One region of the Thalassolituus sp. UBA675 genome, then DNA from elsewhere that is predicted to be linked to it. Evidence: predicted binding sites of a transcription regulator. Region 1 holds the regulator's gene; the other holds the start of a gene.
What was found. Region 1 encodes FliA, which starts transcription of late flagellar genes. Its sites were predicted from a motif close to CTAAAGTTNNNNNNNNNNCNGCCGATA; they were not measured.
Positions count from the first base shown of each region.

Region 1 (3,553 bases):
GTCCACTGTCGGTGTCGAACAGATCATCCCCACCAAAAAGGTTGTCATCATCACCAGTATTCTGTGCGGCAGCAGGGGCCTCCGTAGCAGCAGATGCAGCATCAGATTTTTCATCTAACGCATCAAGCAATTGCTCAAATTCATCATCGGTGATGTCGCCGTTGTCCGCATCCGCTGAAGTGCCTTCTGCAGAAGGCGCTTCAGCTTCTTCGACTACTGATTCTTCCACTGCAGCAGCTTCAACTGCTGGGGCTTCGTCCTCAGGCAATGCCAGATGATGCAAATTATCCAGCAAGCTCTGCTCTGCGGGCTCTGGCATTTCACCAGAACGCACACAGTCAAACATTTCATTAACGGTATCCAGAGCACTGAGAACCACATCCATCAGGTCTGCATTCACCGATCGTTTGCCATTACGAAGCGTATCGAACACGTTCTCGGCCGCATGGCAGCAATCCACCAGAGGGTTCAACTGCAAAAAGCCAGCACCGCCTTTTACCGTATGGAATCCACGGAAGATTGCGTTCAGGAGATCCTTATCGTCTGGACTGTTCTCCAGATCCACCAGCTGCTCTGACAGCAGTTCCAGGATTTCTCCCGCCTCTACGAGAAAGTCCTGGAGAATCTCTTCATCAGCATCGAAACTCATTCAACCGCTCCTCTAGAACCCTAAGCTCGACAACAGATCATCGACATCATCCTGGCTACTCACTACACCATCGGCTTTGCTATCGGTCTGTGGACCTTCAGGGTTAATATCCGGGCCTTTATCAGGCGCCGGCGTGCTTTGTTCAAACTCATGGTTGATGCCAGTGATCTGATCAACCTGCCCTGCCATCGAGACCAGTGTGACCAGGCGTCCTTCCACATCGCGAATCAGATTGATCACTTTATGAATGACCTGCCCGGTCAAATCCTGAAAGTCCTGAGCCAGGACAATTTCAGAAAACTGTTTCTTTATTTCCGACGAATCTTTAACGCTGCTGGAAAGATATTCATCAATATCACGACTGAGTTCGCGAAATTCGGAGGTATTCATTTCGCGTTTCATAAATCGTTTCCAGCGAGCAGAAAGTTCCGCTGCCCGATCGCCCATAGCGCCCGCCAAAGGGCCGCCGGCATCGGCGATATCCATCGTGCGATTGGCTGACTTATCCGTCATTTCAAGAACGTACGTCAGCTTATCGGTTGTCTCGGTAATATCAGAAGCGGCGCCAACCGTATCGACATTCAGATTCTTGATCGACTCATGCAAGGCACGGGTCAGTCGTCCGATCTCGTTATACAGTGTGCGATCACGCAACTGATTGAGGTCGTTTACCAGAGCAACTGCTTTACCGAGATCTCCCTGCTCGAGCTGTTCGAGCATATTCTCCGCAAGCGAGCGTATCTCCGAGCCGACCTGGTTGTCCTTATTGTCCAGGTTTACATCCACCATGGCGCTACCTTTAATCAGCCTTCGACGCGTTCAAAAATCTTATCGATTTTTTCTTTAAGTACTGCCGCGGTGAAGGGCTTAACGACGTATCCGTTCACGCCTGCCTGTGCCGCTGCAACGATCTGATCGCGCTTGGCTTCCGCAGTCACCATCAGAACTGGCAGAGTTTTAAGGCGCTCGTCTTCCCGCACATGCTTGAGAAGATCCAGGCCTGTCATCCCTGGCATGTTCCAGTCGGTGACCAGAAAATCGAAGTCGCCATTCTGCAGCATCGGCAACGCTGTTGTGCCATCGTCTGCCTCCTGAGTGTTGGTGAAACCAAGATCACGCAGCAGGTTTTTGACGATACGTCTCATTGTTGAAAAATCATCCACAATGAGAATTTTCATGTTCTTGTCCAAAACGACCTCCAATATACGACTTTTACAAACCAAGCCGGTCCTGAATTAAGTTTAGACCCAGTTAGCGGTTTATCCAGAAAGAGAGAGAAAGAATAGAAAAGAATAATGACGGCGTCTGATATGGTCTGAAAGCGCTGGATGCGCCGGTAGGGAAAAATCAGGCCCAATCACTCAGACGCGCGCGTAAACGGTGTGTGGCTTGAGAGTGCAGCTGACTCACGCGAGACTCGCTGACGCCTAATACAGCGCCAATTTCTTTGAGGTTCAGCTCTTCGTCATAGTAAAGAGCAAGAACGAGCTGCTCGCGCTCTGGCAGGCCTGAAATGGCTTCCGCCAACTGGCGACGAAATGCATCCCTCTCCATGCCTTTTCCGGGCCCGGGGGTGGAGTCATCCATCAGATCGGGAGAACTGTCGTTTTCCAGCAACTCTTCATAGCTGAACAGACGACAACCCGCACTATCCTTCAGTATCTGGTGGTACTCGTCCTGGCTTATACCAAGGACAGCCGCAACCTCACTGTCGTCGGCATCACGACCTTTGACTGCTTCAACCTGTTTAATCGCATCCTGGATACGGCGGGCATTGCGATGCACTGAACGGGGTGCCCAGTCACCTTTGCGTATTTCGTCGAGCATGGCCCCACGAATCCGGATACCGGCGTAGGTTTCGAAGCTCGCGCCTTTGCCGCCATCGTATTTACGCGCAGCTTCAAGCAAACCGATCATGCCCGACTGGATCAGGTCATCTACCTGCACACTGTCCGGTAAGCGTCCCATCAGATGATGAGCAATCCGCTTCACCAGACCCGCGTGTTCCCGGACCAGATCGTCGAAATTAGTATTCTGAACGTCGGAGTACACCAGACAACTTCCCGTCGACACCCGTCATGCTCCTACCTGATCAACCAGCCGGTCCACGAAGAACTCAAGATGTCCGCGTGGCGTGGATGGCAGCGGCCAGCTGTCTACTTTCTTGGCTAACGCCCGGAAAGACGTCGCTGCTTTTGACCGTGGATAGGCTTCAATTACCGCCTTCTGACGCTGTACCGCTCGCTTAACCGCATCGTCAGAAGGAACTGCGCCAACGTATTGCATAGCAACATCAAGAAAACGATCAGTGACTTTGGTCAGCTTGGCAAACAAGGCCATACCGTCCTGCGGTGACTTCACCATATTGGCAACGACACGGAAACGGAACAGACCGTAATCGCGGTTCAGAAGTTTAATCTGAGCATACGCATCCGTGATCGAAGTCGGCTCGTCAGTCACGACTACCAGTACTTCCTGTGACGCCCGGACAAAACTCAGGACAGTATCTGAAATCCCCGCTGCCGTATCGATGATCAGTACATCAATATCGTCGCCGATATCGCTGAACGCCTGAATCAGCCCGGCATGTTCCATTGGATTCAACTGCGACAGTTTCTGGGTCCCCGAAGAGGCAGGCACAATTCTGATACCACCGGGGCCTTTGACCAGAACTTCTCTCAGGTCACACTCGCCCTGCAGCACATTTTCAATTGTCTTGTTCGAGCTGATACCGAGAAGAATATCGATATTTGCCAGTCCGAGGTCGGCATCAAGGATGACGACACGTCGGCCCATTTCAGACAGGGCAATACCAAGGTTTACGGAGACATTGCTTTTGCCAACACCGCCTTTACCGCCGGTGACTGCTATGACCTGTACAGGATGACTCGCCATCTTCAATTA
Region 1 covers NZ_DBNJ01000017.1:27,934-31,486, forward strand. The annotation lists gene B3007_RS07475 (chemotaxis protein CheA) at 1-649, opposite strand, end outside; gene B3007_RS07480 (protein phosphatase CheZ) at 662-1,438, opposite strand; gene cheY (chemotaxis response regulator CheY) at 1,453-1,839, opposite strand; gene B3007_RS07490 (RNA polymerase sigma factor FliA) at 1,997-2,704, opposite strand; gene B3007_RS07495 (MinD/ParA family protein) at 2,726-3,544, opposite strand; gene flhF (flagellar biosynthesis protein FlhF) at 3,551-3,553, opposite strand, start outside.

Region 2 (3,553 bases), on a different contig from region 1:
CAGTACCGAGGCGTCCTCCGGCAACTTGAACACAAGGTCATCCGGCAACGGCATATCTTTATCCATTTCGAGACGAATGGTGACGCGGCGGTTCTCTGCCCTACCCTTAGCAGTCGCATTGTTAGCGACGGGATAGCGGCTGCCATGAAAACGCGTGGTAATAATCTCAGGCGCGATACCTTTCACCAGAAAATAGCGCTCTACAGCTTCGACACGTCGCTTGGAAATTTGACGGTTATCATAGCGACGCCCGACGTTATCGGTATGACCATCCAGATACACAGCACTGATCCGTGGATCATTCTTGATGTAGTAAATAATGCGGTCGAGGTTGTCCAGATCGTCCTGAGCCAGAGCCTCCTGTCCGCTTTTGAACAGAACCTTCGATCGCTCCACCTGATCGAAATTCACATCCAATAGCTGCGACGAACACAGAATGTAGTCCTGAAAGGCCTTCTCAAACTCGACCGCTGATACCTGCACCTGAATAAAGCGACCACTGTCGTAGTAAGTCTCATGGCTGACTGTGGGCATCCGCCCCTCACGCAAGGCATGCATAAATTGATTAGAGCGGCCAAAATCCAATGCCAGAACCGGCGATGCTTTCTGCATCGGCACCAGCCCCAGTCGCTCTGAGCGCGTCGAAGGCTGCCACGGCGGTGGTGCAATACTCACCCGTGCGGGGGTTGTCGACATCAGGTTACGGCGGGTTTCCAGCATAAAGGTTACATCCTCACCCGCTCGTTGCCGGAAAACAGCCGTACCGTAGCCGGGTATCGGTTGTTCAAAGCGACACTCAAAAACATTGCCGCTTAGCATCCAGAGCGTATCCTCCGGCCCGCCCGAGAACTTCATCGTCTGCCCCAAAGCGAACACCGGAAGCATCAGGGCTCCGCATGCCAGCAACATCTTCGTTAGGCGTCTCACCGTTGTTGAACCTGCTTGTCAGTCATACTCATAGTTAAGTTATCGGCCCGATTCTCCAAAAGTTGAATGTCAGCTCTAAGAATGCCGGTCGGAATCCGGTACAATAACGGCCATTCTTATCTTCCCACCTAAGTTTAGAACAAGGTCGAGACCATGACTGATCGTCTTACAATTACCCGCCCTGATGACTGGCACCTGCACCTTCGCGATGGCCCTGTCCTGCAGTACACCGTTCCGGCGACCGCACGGGTCATGAAACGGGCGATCATCATGCCAAACCTGCAGCCACCAGTGATGAATGCTGAGCAAGCACATGAGTACCGTCAGCGCATCATGTCGAAGGTGCCACAGGGGCTGAATTTTGATCCTCTGATGGTGTTGTACCTTACCGACAACACTACGCCGGAGATGATTAAAGAAGCTGCAGAAGCTGGCCATATCGTGGCGGTTAAGCTGTACCCAGCAGGTGCGACGACGAACTCAGCTTCCGGTGTTACTGATCTGGGCAAGCTCGACGAGCTGGCTGATGCCCTGACCGAGCATGACATCAAGTTACTGGTGCATGGTGAAGTGACACACAGTGACGTCGATATTTTCGATCGGGAGAAGCGCTTCCTGGATGAAATTCTGTCGCCTCTCGTCAGTCGCAATCCTGACCTGAATATGGTCGTTGAGCACATCACAACAAAGGATGCTGCTGAATTTGTGAAAAGTCAGGGCGACAATGTTGCTGCGACCATCACCGTTCAGCATCTGGCGTATAACCGCAATCACATGTTGGTCGGTGGCATCAAACCGCACTACTACTGCCTGCCTATTCTGAAACGCAACATCCACCAGCAGGCATTGCAGGATGCCGTCGTCAGTGGCAGCAGCAAATTTTTCCTGGGCACGGACAGTGCGCCTCACGCTAAGGGCGCAAAAGAAAGTGCCTGTGGCTGCGCGGGTTGCTACACCGCCTATGCTGCGATCGAACTCTACGCAGAAATCTTCGACGACCTTGGCGCTCTGGATAAACTTGAAGGTTTCGCCAGCCACTATGGTCCCGACTTTTATGGATTGCCACGCAACTCCGATGAAATTACATTGATTAAAAAGGACTGGCAGGCTCCACATGAGTTGCCTTTCGGTGACGATGTCATCGTTCCACTTCGTGCAGGCGAAACCCTGCGCTGGAAAATCGACTACTGACACCGGACAACTAAGGACCGACATGACAATTGAAGAGAAACAGGAAAAGTCGTTGATGGCACAACGCTTCCGCGGGTTTTTACCCGTGGTAGTCGATGTGGAAACCGGTGGTTTTAATGCCGACAGCGACGCCCTTCTCGAAATCGCTATGGTTACCCTGAAAATGGATGACGATGGCTATCTGCACCCGAACGAAACGCTGAGTGCAAATATTCACCCATTCGATGGCGCAAACCTCGAACAGGAAGCGCTCGATTTCACCGGTATTGATCCATTCGATCCAGAACGGGATGCTGAATTTGAAATTGATGCACTCACGCCCATGCTGCAGACCGTACGTCGTGAAATAAAGCACTATGGCTGTAACCGAGCGGTACTGGTGGGACATAACGCGCACTTTGATCACGGCTTTCTGCGTGCAGCGATAGATCGCAACGACATCAAGCGTGATCCGTTTCACCCATTCTCGTCGTTCGATACTGCGTCTATTGCAGCGATCGCGTTGGGGCAGACGGTACTGGCTAAATCCTGCAAGGTCGCCGGTATTGAGTTCGACAACAACGAAGCTCACAGCGCGGCGTACGATACCTTCAAAACCGCTGAACTGTTCTGCTACATCGTTAACCGCTACAAAGACCTTGGCGGCTGGCCATTAGCAGAAGACGACGCCTGATGGATCACGAGTTCTGTTACGACGAATCAGGCGAACTGGTTGTTCGTCTCGACATGGGGCAGGAAGTCACTGCCCTGTGGCTGAACACCGACATCATTCCCAAACGGGACATGACGTTTGCCCTGCTCGATCTGATTAATGATCTCGAAAGTGGCACCTTTAACGAAAAGCTTCTGGCCACGCCAAAATTTGAGGTTATGTTCAGCGAGGGTGAAGTCAATGTCACCCGCCTTACCGCGGACAGTGACGACGACCTGGATGAAGACGCAGGGCTCAGCACAATGGAGCTGACGTCAGGATGCGGCCTGGAAGACTTAAAAGCCGTTGTTGAAAGCTGGATTCAGTTCCGTTACTGATACTCAGGAAACAACCGGTTAAACGCCTAATTAGACAGACTGTCTCAGAAACTCACCTTTAAGCACACTGTCTTCCCGTTAGTATGAAATAAATTATTTACTAACAGGAGCCGGTCAATGAGTGACACTACCTACACGCCCCCCGAGGTCTGGACCTGGAAACCAGGCAACGGCGGTCAGTTCGCAAATATTAATCGCCCTGTTTCTGGTGCAACTCACGATAAGGTTTTGAGCAAAGGCGAACACCCTCTACAGCTTTATTCACTGGCTACACCTAATGGAGTGAAAGTGACTATTCTGCTGGAAGAGCTGCTTGCCGCCGGCGAAAAAGGCGCCGAATACGATGCCTGGCTGACGAACATTCTCGAAGGTGATCAGTTCGGCTCCGGGTTTGTTGAAGTAAACC
Region 2 covers NZ_DBNJ01000026.1:30,763-34,315, reverse strand. The annotation lists gene B3007_RS10855 (flagellar protein MotY) at 1-927, opposite strand, end outside; gene pyrC (dihydroorotase) at 1,081-2,118, shown strand; gene rnt (ribonuclease T) at 2,141-2,791, shown strand; gene B3007_RS10840 (YacL family protein) at 2,791-3,147, shown strand; gene yghU (glutathione-dependent disulfide-bond oxidoreductase) at 3,265-3,553, shown strand, end outside.
Region 2: the regulator FliA is predicted to act here: its motif matches at 968-994, upstream of B3007_RS10855 (flagellar protein MotY).